DNA from 2 places in the Amycolatopsis minnesotensis genome. Region 1 is predicted to be linked to the other one. Evidence: riboswitches for the same ligand, from Rfam matches in the RefSeq annotation. Region 1 holds a riboswitch; the other holds the start of a gene.
What was found. A riboswitch is a leader RNA that binds a small molecule or an ion and turns the genes downstream of it on or off. The one in region 1 is predicted to bind cobalamin.

Region 1 (7,206 bases):
GGCGATCGCGCCGACCGCGACGATCTCCAACATCTGCGGCGTCGGGCAGTCCATCGAGCCGCTGTTCCAGAACCTGTTCGTGAAGTCGAACATGTCCGGTGACTTCACCGTGGTCAACCCGCACCTGGTCCGCTCGCTCAAGGAGCGCGGGCTGTGGGACGAGGTCATGGTCAGCGACCTGAAGTACTTCGACGGCAGCCTCGGCCAGATCGACCGCGTGCCGGACGACCTCAAGGCGCTGTACGCCACCGCGTTCGAGATCGAGTCGAAGTGGCTGGTGGACGCCGGTTCGCGCCGTCAGAAGTGGATCGACCAGGCGCAGTCGCTCAACCTGTACATCGCGGCGCCCAGCGGCCGCAAGCTCGACGAGCTGTACCGCTACGCCTGGCACAAGGGTCTCAAGACCACGTACTACCTGCGCGCCAGGTCGGCGACGCACGTGGAGAAGAGCACCCTGCGCGGCACCGACGGCAAGCTGAACGCCGTCTCCGCGACCCCGGCGGCGGCACCTGCCGCGGCACCGGCTCCCGCACCCGCCGCTTCGCCCGCGCCGTCGCCGTCCCCCTCGCCGTCGGCTTCGGTTCCGGCTACCCCGGTTGCCGAGGAGCCCAAGGAGATGGCGAAGGTCAACGACGTCGACTTCGTCGCCGAAGAGGGCGCCGCCTGCCGCATCGACGACCCCGACTGCGAAGCCTGCCAGTAAGCCGCCCGTAGTCCTTTTTGGAGAGAACATGACGAACCTGGAAACCGGAACGGACGCGACGGGGCTCGGCGAGATCGAGGTCGGCGCCGAGCGGATCAACGTCGACGACAAGCGGATGATCAACGCCCGCGCCGACGTGAACCAGCTCCTGCCGATGAAGTACCGCTGGGCGTGGGACAAGTACCTCGCGGGCTGCAACAACCACTGGATGCCGACCGAGGTCGCCATGCAGGCCGACATCGCGCTGTGGAAGTCCACCGACGGGCTCACCGAGGACGAGCGGCAGATGCTCAAGCGCAACCTCGGCTTCTTCGCCACCGCGGAGTCGTTGGTGGCCAACAACATCGTGCTCGCGGTCTACCGGCAGATCACGAACCCGGAGTGCCGCCAGTACCTGCTGCGCCAGGCGTTCGAGGAGGCCGTGCACACGCACACCTTCCAGTACATCTGCGAAAGCCTCGGCCTCGTCGAGGGCGAGCTGTTCAACATGTACCGCGAGGTTCCGTCCATTTCGGACAAGGACGCGTGGGCGCTGAAGTACACGCAGAACCTGGAGAACCCGGACTTCGAGACCGGCACGCCGGAGGCCGACCAGGCGTTCCTGCGCGACCTCGTGGCGTTCTACGTGATCTTCGAGGGCATGTGGTTCTACACCGGGTTCGCGCAGATCCTCTCGCTCGGCCGCCGGAACAAGATGGTCGGCATCGCCGAGCAGTACCAGTACATCCTGCGCGACGAGTCGATCCACCTGAACTTCGGCATCGACTGCATCAACCAGATCAAGATCGAGAACCCGCACCTGTGGACAGAGGAGTTCCAGGCGGAGATCCGCGGCATGCTGACCGACGCGTGCGCGCTCGAGGTCGCCTACGCCCGTGACACCATGCCGCGCGGCATGCTCGGGCTTTCGGCCGACGCGTGCGAGCAGTACATGCACTTCATCACCGACCGGCGCGCCCAGCAGATCGGCCTCGCGCCGATCTTCGGCGAGAACGAGAACCCGTTCCCGTGGATGTCGGAGGCGATGGACCTGAAGAAGGAGAAGAACTTCTTCGAGACCCGCGTCATCGAGTACCAGTCCGGCGGCGCGCTCGACTGGGACTGAGTTCTCCCGCCTCCTCCGACGGCGCCTCCCGACTCGTTCGGGGGGCGCCGTCGCGTGTCCAGTGCCACCCGAACGCCCCGGTGAGAGCGGCGACACGCAGCGCTCAGGACTGTTAGGCTCCCCTGTGCCACAGGTTTCCCGGGTGCGAGCCCGGGAAGGCAACAGGGAACCCGGTGCGAATCCGGGACTGCCCCGCAGCGGTATGTGGGAACGACCGCCGTCACCGCGTGAGCGGTAAAGCACTGGGTAAGGCACCCGGGAAGCGACGGCCAGTAGGGAGGCGCAGTACGCCCACGAGTCCGAATACCTGCCCGTGGTGCGGATGCCGACGGCATCCGCCGATCGCGGGCCTCGTGGGTGGGCACGCTCACATCGAGAGGCGGCACGACCTCCGCCCGCCTCGTGTGCGCCCGCCCCGTTCCCCCGCGATTTTCGTGAACGAGCTCGCGAGGAGAGAGCTGTGGGCAGCAACAACGAATCGGACGTGGTGGGCAGCACCGTACTCGGGTACCCGAGGATCGGTCCGAACCGGGAACTCAAGCGCGCCGTAGAGCGGTATTGGGCCGGTCGCACGGATCGCGCCGAGTTGGCGGAGACCGCCGCGAAACTGCGCCGGGACACCTGGCGCGAACTGCGCGGGGCAGGGCTCCACACCGTCCCGTCCAACACCTTCTCCTACTACGACCAGGTGCTCGACACCGCCGCGCTGTTCGGCGCGCTGCCCGAGCGCTTCACCCGCCTCGGCCTCGACGACCTCGGCACCTACTTCGCAGCGGCGCGGGGCGTGCAGGACGCGCCCGCGCTCGAAATGACCAAGTGGTTCGACACGAACTACCACTACCTGGTGCCAGAGCTGCAGCCGGAGACGACCTTCTCGGTCACCGGGTCCAAGCCGATCGACGAGTACCGCGAAGCACGCGCGGACGGCATCGAGACCCGTCCCGTCCTGGTCGGCCCGGTGACGTTCCTGGCGCTGGCGAAGCCCGCCGCGGGCGCGCCGCCGGAGTTCCGCACGATCGACCTGCTCGACTCGCTGGTCGCCGCGTACGCGGACCTGCTCGGCCGGTTGCGGGACGAGGGCGTCGAATGGGTGCAGCTCGACGAGCCCGCGTTCGCCGCGGACCGCACGCCCGCCGAACTGGACGCGCTCGCGCGCGCCTACGCCGCGCTCGGCGGGATCGAACACCGGCCGAAGATCCTGGTGGCGGGCTACTTCGGGCGGCTCGGCGACGCGCTCGGCGTGCTCGCGCGCTCCCCCGTCGACGCGCTGGCCGTCGACCTGGTCACCGATCCGTCCACTGTGGACGCCGTGGCCGCCGAAGGCGCGTTGCGGGACAAGGAGGTGGTCGCCGGTGTCGTCGACGGGCGCAACGTGTGGCGGGTCGACGTGGACGCCGCGCTCGCGAAGGCGGCCACCCTGCTCGGCACGGCGGCGAAGGTCAGCGTCGGCAGTTCGTGTTCGCTGCTGCACGTGCCCTACGACGTGGACGCGGAAGCGGATCTCGACGAGCGGCTGAAGGGCTGGCTCTCCTTCGCCAAGCAGAAGGTCGCCGAAGTCGTGCTGCTCGGCACGGCACTCGCCGAAGGCATCGAGGCGGTCGCTGACGGCGTCGCGGCGGCGAGGGCCGCGACGAAGAGCCGGAACGAGGCCCGCGACCTGCGCGACAGCAGGGTGCGGGCGCGGCTCGACGCGCTGCGGCCCTCGCACACCGAGCGGCCGGACTACGCGCGAAGGGCCGCCGCGCAGCGCTCGTCGCTGGGCCTGCCCGCCTTGCCCAGCACGACGATCGGGTCGTTCCCGCAAACCTCCGACGTGCGCAAGGCCCGCGCGGCCTTCCGCGCCGGGCGCACCGACGAGGCCCAGTACGCCGCGGCGATGCGCGACGAGATCGAGCGCGTGGTGCGGTTGCAGGAGGACCTCGGGCTCGACGTGCTCGTGCACGGCGAGCCGGAGCGCAACGACATGGTGCAGTACTTCGCCGAGCAGCTCGACGGGTTCGCCGCCACCCACACCGGCTGGGTGCAGTCCTACGGCTCGCGCTGCGTCCGCCCGCCGATCCTCTACGGCGACGTCTCGCGGCCGGAGCCGATGACCGTCGAGTGGGCGCGGTACGCGCAGGGGCTCACCGAACGCCCGGTCAAGGGCATGCTCACCGGGCCGGTCACCATCCTCGCCTGGTCGTTCGTGCGCGACGACCAGCCGCTCGGCGAAACCGCGGGCCAGGTGGCACTCGCCATCCGCGACGAGGTGCACGACCTCGAGTCGGCGGGGATCCGGATCATCCAGGTCGACGAGCCCGCGCTGCGGGAACTGCTCCCGTTGCGCGAAGCGGAGCACCAGGCGTACTTCGACTGGGCGGTGCGCGCGTTCCGGCTCGCCACCTCGGGCGTCGCCGACTCGACGCAGATCCACACCCACATGTGCTACTCGGAGTTCGGCGACATCCTGCCCGCGATCGAAGCCATCGACGCGGACGTCACGAGCATCGAAGCCGCTCGCTCGCACATGGAGGTGCTCGGGGACCTCGGCAAGTCCGGGTTCGCGCGCGGCGTCGGCCCTGGCGTGTACGACATCCACTCGCCGCGGGTGCCGGACGTCGAGGAGATCAGCGAGCTGCTGACCACCGCCCTCGGCGCGGTGCCCGCCGACCGGATCTGGGTGAACCCCGACTGCGGCCTGAAGACCCGCGGCTACGCGGAGGTGGAGCCCGCGCTGCGCAACCTCGTAGCGGCAACGGCGCGCGTCCGCTCGACCCTGCCGAGCTGATCCGCACGGGTCCCTGCTGCCCCGTTGGGCCGCCCTCGGGGCAGCAGGGATCCCGGAGGTCGCAGTGCCGGCAGCTCCGGGGCGCCCGGATCGCGGCCCTAGCGGAGTCAGCCGAGACTGATTGCCCTGAAGGTCGCCTTCGCGGCGTTAGACGCCCTCAGGGGCGCCTTCAGGGCATGAGCTTGGCGATGCGGCTGCCTGTGAGGGGCGAGTTCGCGACCCCGCTGATTCCCCGAAGGTGCCTTTCAGGGGATCAGCGGGGTCGCGCTGCTCCGCCGGATCGCCCGTCCCGCGCGGCCCCGGTTCGCCCGCCGTGTTCTGCCCGCCGCGCTCCGGTCGCCGCGCCTTGATCCGATCGCCCGCCGTGCTCTGGTCGCCCAGCGCCGCGCCGATCGCCGCGCCCCGATCCGCTCCGGCTTGGCTCGGCGCTTCCTGCCGCGTTGCCCTGAAGGTCGCCTTCGCGGCATCAGATTCCCTCAAGAGCACCTTCAGGGCATCAGCGCGGGTGGAAGCACGGGAGCGGCGAAGGCTCGTGAAGGGCTCATTCGCGGCGTTGAGGTTCCCGAAGGTCACGGGGGCATGGCGGGCTAAGGGTCCGCCATGCCCCGACCTCCCAAGGAGCATCCGTCGGCGCGGAAAATTCGCTCGCCTGCCCGTCGATCGGACTATTGACGGGTGGTCAACAAGGCAGGCATGGTGGGGTGGCAGGCACTCTCTCATCGCCGAGGAGGCCCCATGAACTTCACCGCCATCCGCGAGCGCGTGCCCCCGTTGACCTCGATCCCGCTCCCCCGCGGTGTGGACCGCCGGATGCTGGAGCACCGCTCGCCGGTCGCCGAACTCGCCGCACCGCCGCCGGGCAGCGGGCTCAAGCCCGTGCTCGGCGATGCCGGGCCGCCCGTCATCGGGCACGCGGTCAACTTCATGCGGTTCGGCATCCCGTTCGGGCTGCACCGGTACGAGACCTACGGCCCGGTGTCCTGGATGGGCGCCTTCGGCCGCCGCATCGTCACCCTCAGCGGCCCGGACGCCACCCAGGCCGCGCTGGTGAACAAGGACAAGGCCTTCTCGCAGGAGGGCTGGAAGTTCTTCATCGAGCGGTTCTTCGACCGCGGCCTGATGCTGCTCGACTTCGGCGAGCACCACCTGCACCGCCGCATCATGCAGCAGGCGTTCACCCGCGACCGGCTCGAGGGCTACGTACGGCAGATGGGCCCGTCGATCAGGGCCGGGGTCGGCCGCTGGCCCACCACCGGCTCGAACCGGCTCTACTTCACGCTGAAGCAGCTCACCCTGGACGTCGCGACCCAGGTCTTCATGGACATGGACAGCCCCGACGACGCCGGCCGCATCAACCGCGCGTTCGTCGACTCGGTGCGCGCGGGTACCGCGATCGTGCGCCACCCGGTGCCCGGTGGTCGCTGGGCGGCCGGGCTGCACGGCAGGAAGGTGCTTGAGCGGTACTTCGCCGCCGAACTGCCCGGCAAGCGCGCGAGGAGCGGATCCGACCTGTTCTCCGCGCTGTGCCAGGCGACGAGCGAGGACGGCGAGCGGTTCACCGACACCGACATCGTCAACCACATGATCTTCCTGATGATGGCGGCGCACGACACCAGCACGATCACCGCCACCGCCGCCGCGTACCACCTGGCGAAGCATCCCGAGTGGCAGGAGCGCGCCCGCGAGGAGTCGCTGGCGCTCGGCGACGAACTCCCCGATCTCGGAGCACTGGACCGTCTGTCCACAGTGGACATGGTGCTCAAGGAGTCGCTGCGGCTGGTCGCGCCGGTGCCCTCGCTCGCCCGCAAGACGGTGCGCGACACCGAGGTCCTCGGCCACCACATACCCGCGGGCTCGATGGTCGGAATCTCACCCACGGTGAACCACTTCGCGCCGGAATGCTGGACGGATCCGATGCGGTTCGACCCGGACCGGTTCGGCCCCGCCCGTCGCGAAGACCGGTCTCACCGGTTCGCCTGGATGCCCTTCGGCGGCGGCGCGCACAAGTGCATCGGACTGCATTTCGGCACGTCAGAGGTCAAGCTGCTGTTGCACGAGATGCTGCGGAGGTACCGCTGGACGGTACCGGCCGGCTATGCGGCGAAATGGGACTACGTGTCACTTCCGGTTCCGGTCGACGGGCTGCCGATGCACCTCGAAGCACGCTGAAATCGGCCAACGAATCTGACTACTGTCAGTAGTAAATTACACTCGTGTCATCACTCGTTCAGCCGGTAGACATGCCCCGTGCGGCATGGTGCCGTGGCTTAACTCATGGGCTACTCGTACCGAGTGTGGGTCCTCCCTTGGCCACACCCGGTCTGAGCTGGTCTTCGTTCCCGCGTGAAGAAGGTGGAGTGTGCCGGAGCCTGGTGCGACACCAGGGTTGGCCGAGGTAGCCCGCAACTGGGCGGCCACGTTGGCTGACACGAAAGGAGTATCCCTCCCGCCGCACGAACTGGAGCAGATCCTCCTCGCGGTGGTCCGCGACGCGGCCGCGGCGGCCGTGCCCGCGCACGAAGCAGCGGTGCGCCGGTTCGCCGCGCTGTACTCGGCGTCCCCGATCGGAATCGCCCTCGCCGACCGCGACGGCACCATCGTCGAGGCAAACGCGGCGCTCGGGTCCTTCCT
Region 2 (7,206 bases), on a different contig from region 1:
CGCATGATTTCGTTGGTTCCTTCGAGGATCTGGTGCACGCGCAGGTCGCGCACGATCTTCTCCACGCCGTACTCGGCGAGGTAGCCGTAGCCGCCGTGCAACTGCAAGGCCTGGTTGGCGACCTCGAACCCGGTGTCGGTGGCGAACCGCTTCGCCATCGCGCACAGTCCGGTGGCACCGGGCTCGCCACCGTCGAGCGCGTCCGCCGCCCGCCACAGCAGGGTCCTCGCCGCTTCCAGCTCGGTGCGCATGTCCGCGAGCCGGAACCGCAGCGCCTGCGAGTCGGAAAGCTTCGCGCCGAACGCCTCCCGATCCCGCAGGTACCCGATCGCCTTGGCGAGCGCGGCCTCCGCACCACCGAGCGAGCACGCGGAGATGTTCAGCCTGCCACCGTCCAAAGCGGACATCGCGACCCGGAACCCGTCGCCTTCCGCGCCGAGCCGGTTCCCGACGGGGACGCGGGCGCCTTCGAAGATCACCTGCCGGGTCGGCTGCGCGTTCCAGCCCATCTTGATCTCGTTGGCGCCGAAGGAAACCCCCGGCGTGTCCCGGTCGACGACGAGCGCCGAGATCCCGCGCGGGCCGGGTACCCCGGTCCGCACCAGCACCACGTACACATCGGACGCACCCGCGCCGGAGATGAACTGCTTCACCCCGTCGACCACGTAGTGGTCGCCGTCGCGAACGGCCTTGGTGGACAGTGCGGCCGCGTCGGATCCCGCGCCTGGCTCGGTGAGGCAGTAGCTGCCCAGAGCGTCCATTGTGCACAGCCTCGGCAGAATCCGGTGCCGCTGCGCGTCGTCGCCGAACCGGTCGATCATCCAGGCGACCATGTTGTGGATCGACAGGTAGCCCGCGATCGACGGGCAGCCGGTGGCGAGCGCCTCGAAGATCAGCGCCGCGTCGAGCCTGCCGAGCCCGGAGCCGCCCGCCTCCTCGGCGACGTACACCCCGCCCATGCCGAGCTGTGCCGCCTTGCGGAGCACGTCGACCGGGAAGTGCTTGGCCTGGTCCCATTCCAGCGCGTGCGGGGCGAGGTGCTCCGCCGCGAAGTCCGCGGCGGTCTCGCGCAGCGCGCGCTGCTCGTCGGAAAGTCTCATCGCCGCCTCAGCTCATCGTCGGGATGACGAAGCTGGCGCCTTCCTTGACGCCGCCAGGCCAGCGCGAGGTGACGGTCTTGGTCTTGGTGTAGAACCGGATCGAGTCCGGCCCGTGCTGGTTGAGGTCGCCGAAACCGGACCGCTTCCAGCCGCCGAAGGTGTGGTAGGCGATCGGCACCGGGATCGGCACGTTCACCCCGACCATGCCGGTGTTCACGCGGCTGGTGAAGTCGCGCGCGGTGTCGCCGTCGCGCGTGAAGATCGCCACGCCGTTGCCGTACTCGTGTTCGCTCGGCAGCCGCAGCGCTTCGGAGTAGTCGGCGGCGCGCACGATGCCCAGCACCGGGCCGAACACCTCTTCGCGGTAGATCCGCATCTCCGGGGTCACCTTGTCGAACAGCGTGCCGCCGAGGAAGAACCCGTTCTCGTACCCGGGCACGACGTGGCCCCTGCCGTCCACCACGAGTTCGGCGCCTTCGTCCACACCGGACTGGATGTACCCGGCCACCCTGGTCACGGCCTCGGCGGTGACGAGCGGGCCGAAGTCGGCGTTCTCGTCGAGGGACGCACCGATCTTCAGCGCGCGCACCCGGCCGGCCAGCTTCGCCACGAGCGCGTCCGCGGTGGCTTCCCCGACCGGGACGGCGACGGAGATCGCCATGCAGCGCTCGCCCGCCGAGCCGTAGCCGGCGCCGATGAGGGCGTCGGCGACCTGGTCAAGATCGGCGTCCGGCATCACGATCAGGTGGTTCTTGGCGCCGCCGAAGCACTGCGCGCGCTTCCCGTGCGCGGCCGCGGTGGTGTAGATGTACTCGGCGATGTCGGACGAGCCGACGAACCCGACCGCCTCGACGCGGGGATCGGTCAGCAGCGCGTCGACGGCTTCCTTGTCCCCGTTGACCACGTTGAACACACCCGGCGGGAGGCCGGCTTCGAGGAACAGTTCGGCGAGCCGCAACGGGACCGACGGGTCGCGTTCGGACGGTTTGAGCACGAACGCGTTACCGCACGCGATCGCGGGCGCGGCCTTCCACAGCGGGATCATCGCGGGGAAGTTGAACGGCGTGATCCCGGCGACGACACCGAGCGGCTGGCGCATCGAGTAGACGTCGATCCCGGTGCCCGCGCTGTCCGAGTACTCGCCCTTGAGCAGGTGCGGGATGCCGATCGCGAACTCGACGACTTCGAGGCCGCGCTGGATGTCGCCCTTCGCGTCGGGGACGGTCTTGCCGTGCTCGGCGGAGAGCAGCCTCGCCAGCTCGTCCTCGTTGGCCCTGACCAGATCGACGAACCGCATCAGCACCCTGGCGCGGCGCTGCGGGTTCCAGCGGGCCCAGTCCCGCTGCGCCGCAACCGAATCGGCGACCACGTCCGCGACCTCGGCGGCGGAAGCGAGCGGGACGGTGGCCTGGACCTCCCCGGTACTGGGATCGAACACCTCGCCGAAGCGGCCGGAGGAACCGGGCACCGGCTTGCCGGAAATGTAGTGGTGCAGCTCTTTTCGCGCGCGTGAAGACATGCGTGCCTACTCCATCCTCGTGGAAAACACGGACGTCCACGGCCGGTATCCTGGCTCGCCGGATCGGCGGTGCGCCGGGATTGCCGCTGGCACGCCGCTCTTCCGGTCACAGTGGCGGGACCGCGCCGGTTTCGCACCGGTCTTCCCCGTACCGTGGACCTGGAAGCACCATAAAGTAGGACGTCCTACTATGTCGAGGCGTGCCGCGGTGCTTGCCGTCACGTTGCGGGGTACGGGACGAACGTGCTGCTGTGCTCGTCGACGAGGAGGTCCTTGCCGATCGCGGGGAACGCGCGCTGCGGGCAGGCCGGTCGCTCGCACACCTTGCAGCCCATGCCGATCGGGGTCACCGCGGCGCCAGCGCCGAGCGCGAGCCCGTCGGAGTAGACCAGCCGCCGCGCGTGCCGCAGTTCGCAGCCGAGCCCGATCGCGAAGGTCTTGCCAGGCTCGCCGTGCGCGGCGGGGCGCGTCACGGTCCGCGCGATCCAGAAGTACTTCTTGCCGTCGGGCAGCTCCGCGATCTGGGTGAGCACGCGCCCCGGCGCGCCGAACGCTTCGTAGATGATCCACAGTGGACACGTGCCGCCGACGCGGGAGAAGTGGAAACCTGTGGCGGACTGGCGTTTCGACAGGTTTCCCGCGCGATCGGAGCGGACGAACGAGAACGGCACCCCTCTGGTGCCCCGGCGCTGCAAGGTGGACAGCCGGTGGCAGACGGTTTCGAAGCCCATGCCGAAGTGGTCGCACAGGCGGGTGATGTCGTACCGGTACCGCTCGGCGACACCGAGGAACGTCCGGTAGGGGAGCACGAGCGCGCCCGCGAAGTAGTTCGCGAGCCCGATCCGGGCGAGCCGCCGCGAGGTCTCGTTCGCGAAGGTCGCGGCGGTGGCCAGCTCGTCGATCGTGTCGCGCGCTTCGAGCAGGGCCAGCTCCGAGGCCATCCGGAAGGCGGCCTGACCCGGTCGCAGGCCGGGGGCGAGCCTCAGCACCTTCTCCGCCGGGTCGAACCGGTGCTGCGCCGAAGGAGCGAGCCCGTCCGAAGTGACCTTGATGCCGTGCCGATCGGCGAGCCGTGCGGCGAGCGCCGTGCGCACCTCGCCCGGCCGCAGTCCCAGTTCGACGGCCAGGCCCTCGGCGTGCTCGTCCAGCTCGGCGACGTGGTTCTGCCGCTGGTAGAAGTAGTCGCGAACCTCTTCGTGCGGCTGGCGCGCGGTCTCCGCGCCGTGCCCCTCCAGGAGCGTGGCGAGGCTTTCGGTCGCGTCGCGGTAGCGGCGGTGCAGGCGGACCAGCGTCCTGGCCACCGACGGGAGGTTGGTCGCCAGCTCGTCCAGTTCGCCGGGGGAGAGGCGCTCGCCGATCGTGTCGTCCGTCAGCACCTCGCGGACGTCGGCGAGCAGGCGCGCGGTGTCCTTCGCGGCGAAGAACTCGGCGTCCACCCCGAAGGTCTCGGTGAGCCGGACGAGCACGGCGGGCGTCAGCGGCCTGGTGTTGTGCTCGATCTGGTTGACGTAGCTCGGCGAGATCTCCAGCAGCCGCGCGAGTTCGGCCTGGCTCATCGACCGGCCCTCGCGCAGGTGCCGCAACCGCCCGCCCGCGAACGTCTTCTCCACTTCAACGCTCCTTCACAGTCTTCACAACTCCGGTCGATGTTCGCACAGAACTTCACAATGCCAAGTCATGGACGGGGTTTCGAGCGCGTGCCACGCTCACGATCAAGCACCACAAGATTTACTCGAAGGGGCGCGATGATCGAGCACACCGTCCGCAGCCACCCGTCGGCGAAACGGCTGCCGCGCGAGGAACAGCTCGCGTGGAAGCTCGCGGCGGTCGCGACCGACGCCGTCGAGGTACCCGCCGAAACCGCCGAGATGGTGGTCAACCGGGTGATCGACAACGCGGCCGTCGCGGCGGCGTCGCTGGCGAGGCGGCCGGTGCGCGCGGCGAGGGAGCAGGCGCTGTGCCACCCCGCCACGCCCGGCGCGACCGTGTTCGGCGCCGTCGCGCGCGTCTCGCCCGAGTGGGCGGCGTGGGCGAACGGCGTCGCGGTGCGGGAGCTGGACTTCCACGACACGTTCCTCGCCGCCGACTACTCCCACCCGGGTGACACCATCCCGCCGATCCTGGCCGTCGCGCAGCACACCGGCCGCGGCGGCGCCGATCTCGTGCGCGGCATCGCCGCGGGGTACGAGCTGCAGGTCGCGCTGGTGAAGGGGATCTGCCTGCACGAGCACCGGATCGACCACATCGCCCATCTCGGCCCCGCCGTCGCCGGGGGGATCGGCGCGCTGCTCGGGCTCCCGGCCGAAATCGTGTACCAGGCGATCGGGCAGGCACTGCACACCACGACCACGACCAGGCAGTCGCGCAAGGGTGAGATCTCGTCGTGGAAGGCGTACGCGCCCGCTTTCGCGGGGAAGGCCGCGATCGAGGCCGTCGACAGGGCGATGCGCGGGGAAGGCTCGCCGAGCCCGGTCTACGAGGGCGAGGACGGGGTGATCGCGTGGTTGCTCGGTGGTTCCGACACCGAGTACACCGTGCCGCTGCCCGCGCCGGGCGAAGCGAAGCGCGCGATCCTGGACACCTACACCAAGGAGCACTCCGCCGAGTACCAGAGCCAGGCGCTGATCGACCTCGCCCGCGCACTCGGCCCGAAGGTCGACCTCGGGCGGGTGCGCCGGATCGTCATCCACACCAGCCACCACACGCACCACGTGATCGGGTCCGGTTCCGGCGACCCGCAGAAGTACGACCCCACGGCCAGCCGGGAGACGCTGGACCACTCGGTGCCCTACATCTTCGCCGTCGCGCTGGAGGACGGCGAGTGGCACCACGAGCGTTCCTACGGCCGCGCCCGCGCCACCCGGCCCGAAACCGTGGCACTGTGGCGGAAGATCAGCACCGCCGAAGATCCACAGTGGACACGCCGGTACCACGCGACGGATCCGGCGCAGCAGGCGTTCGGCGGGCGCGTCGAGATCGAGTTCACCGATGGGAGCACACTGACCGACGAGATCGCGGTCGCCGACGCGCATCCGCTCGGCGCGCGCCCCTTCGCCCGCGAGCAGTACCTCGCGAAGTTCCGCGAACTCGCCGACGGGGTGGTGAAACCCGCGGCACAGCGGGAATTCCTCGATACCGTCCAACGGCTTCCCGCGCTGACCGCGCGCGAGGTCGCCGAGCTGACCCTGCCGGTCAGCTCGGACGGACCGGCCGCCACGAAGGGAATCTTCTGATGTCGCACGCCACCAGGTCCGCCGCCGAAAAGCGCGCGGTGTTCCGCACGGGGCTCGCTTCGGGGCGGCTGCTGCGCTTCCCCGGCGCCTTCAACCCGTTGTCCGCGAAGCTGATCCAGCGGCGGGGATACGACGGCGTGTACCTCTCGGGCGCGGTGATCTCCGCCGAACTCGGGTTGCCCGATATCGGGCTCACCACGCTGACCGAGGTCGCGGACCGGGCGAGGCAGGTGGCCAGGGTGACGGACCTGCCGGGCATCGTGGACGCGGACACCGGGTTCGGCGAGCCGATGAACGTGGCGCGCACGGTGCAGCTCCTCGAAGACTCCGGTGTGGCCGGGCTGCACATCGAGGACCAGGTGAACCCGAAGCGCTGCGGGCACCTCGACGGCAAGGACGTGGTCGACACGGCGACCGCGGTGCGCCGGATCTCCGCGGCGGTGGCGGCGAGGCGCGACCCGTCGTTCGTGATCGCCGCGCGGACCGACGCGAAGGCCGTGCACGGCATGGCCGAGGCGATCACGCGGGCGAAGGCCTACGCCGACGCGGGCGCCGACCTCATCTTCCCCGAGGCGATGGCGGACGCGAAGGACTTCGAAGCGATCCGCGCCGCGGTGGACGTGCCGATCCTGGCCAACATGACCGAGTTCGGCAAGAGCGAACTGCTCTCGGTGTCCACATTGGAGTCGGTGGGGGTGAACCTGGTGATCTACCCGGTGACCCTGCTGCGGCTGGCGATGCACGCCGCCGACACCGGCCTCGCCACGATCGCCGCCGAGGGCACCCAGGAGTCGCTCGTGGACGCCATGCAGCACCGGCGCGATCTCTACGACCTTCTCGGCTACGAAAGCTATCGCGCTTTCGACGAATCCGTTTTCGACTTCCGGCTCTGAGGAGGACATTGATGTCCGCGGTCAACGAACAGGGCACCATCCACAAGGGACTCGACGGTGTCACGGTCGACACCACGGCGATCTCGATGGTCAACCCGGAGACCAACTCGCTCACCTATCGCGGCTACCCGGTGCAGGACCTCGCCGCGCAGTGCGGGTTCGAGGAGGTCGCCTACCTGCTGTGGCACGGCGAACTGCCCACGCCGCACCAGCTCGCCGAGCAGACCGACTTCGAGCGCGCGCACCGCAAGCTGAGTTCGAGCCTCGTCGACACGCTGATGCGGCTGCCCGCCTCGGCGCATCCGATGGACACGCTGCGCACGGCCGTCAGCATCCTCGGCGCGCACGACCCCGTCGAGGATGACAACTCGCCCCGCTCGAACCGGCGCAAGGCGCTGCGGCTGTTCTCGGCGCTGCCCGCCGTCGTCGCACTGGCGCAGCGGCGCGGGCGCGGGCTCGAA

Region 2: another riboswitch for cobalamin. It lies ahead of ABD256_RS13955 (CoA-acylating methylmalonate-semialdehyde dehydrogenase); the one in region 1 lies ahead of metE (5-methyltetrahydropteroyltriglutamate--homocysteine S-methyltransferase).

The regions. Positions count from the first base shown of each region.
Region 1 is NZ_BAAANN010000027.1:39,285-46,490, forward strand. It holds gene ABD256_RS29365 (ribonucleoside-diphosphate reductase subunit alpha) at 1-703, shown strand, start outside; gene ABD256_RS29370 (ribonucleotide-diphosphate reductase subunit beta) at 732-1,808, shown strand; cobalamin riboswitch at 1,923-2,137, shown strand; gene metE (5-methyltetrahydropteroyltriglutamate--homocysteine S-methyltransferase) at 2,269-4,575, shown strand; gene ABD256_RS29380 (cytochrome P450) at 5,311-6,744, shown strand; gene ABD256_RS29385 (putative bifunctional diguanylate cyclase/phosphodiesterase) at 6,935-7,206, shown strand, end outside.
Region 2 is NZ_BAAANN010000009.1:250,735-257,940, reverse strand. It holds gene ABD256_RS13960 (isobutyryl-CoA dehydrogenase) at 1-1,100, opposite strand, end outside; gene ABD256_RS13955 (CoA-acylating methylmalonate-semialdehyde dehydrogenase) at 1,108-2,619, opposite strand; cobalamin riboswitch at 2,643-2,790, opposite strand; gene ABD256_RS13950 (short-chain fatty acyl-CoA regulator family protein) at 2,838-4,229, opposite strand; gene ABD256_RS13945 (MmgE/PrpD family protein) at 4,365-5,852, shown strand; gene prpB (methylisocitrate lyase) at 5,852-6,745, shown strand; gene ABD256_RS13935 (bifunctional 2-methylcitrate synthase/citrate synthase) at 6,757-7,206, shown strand, end outside.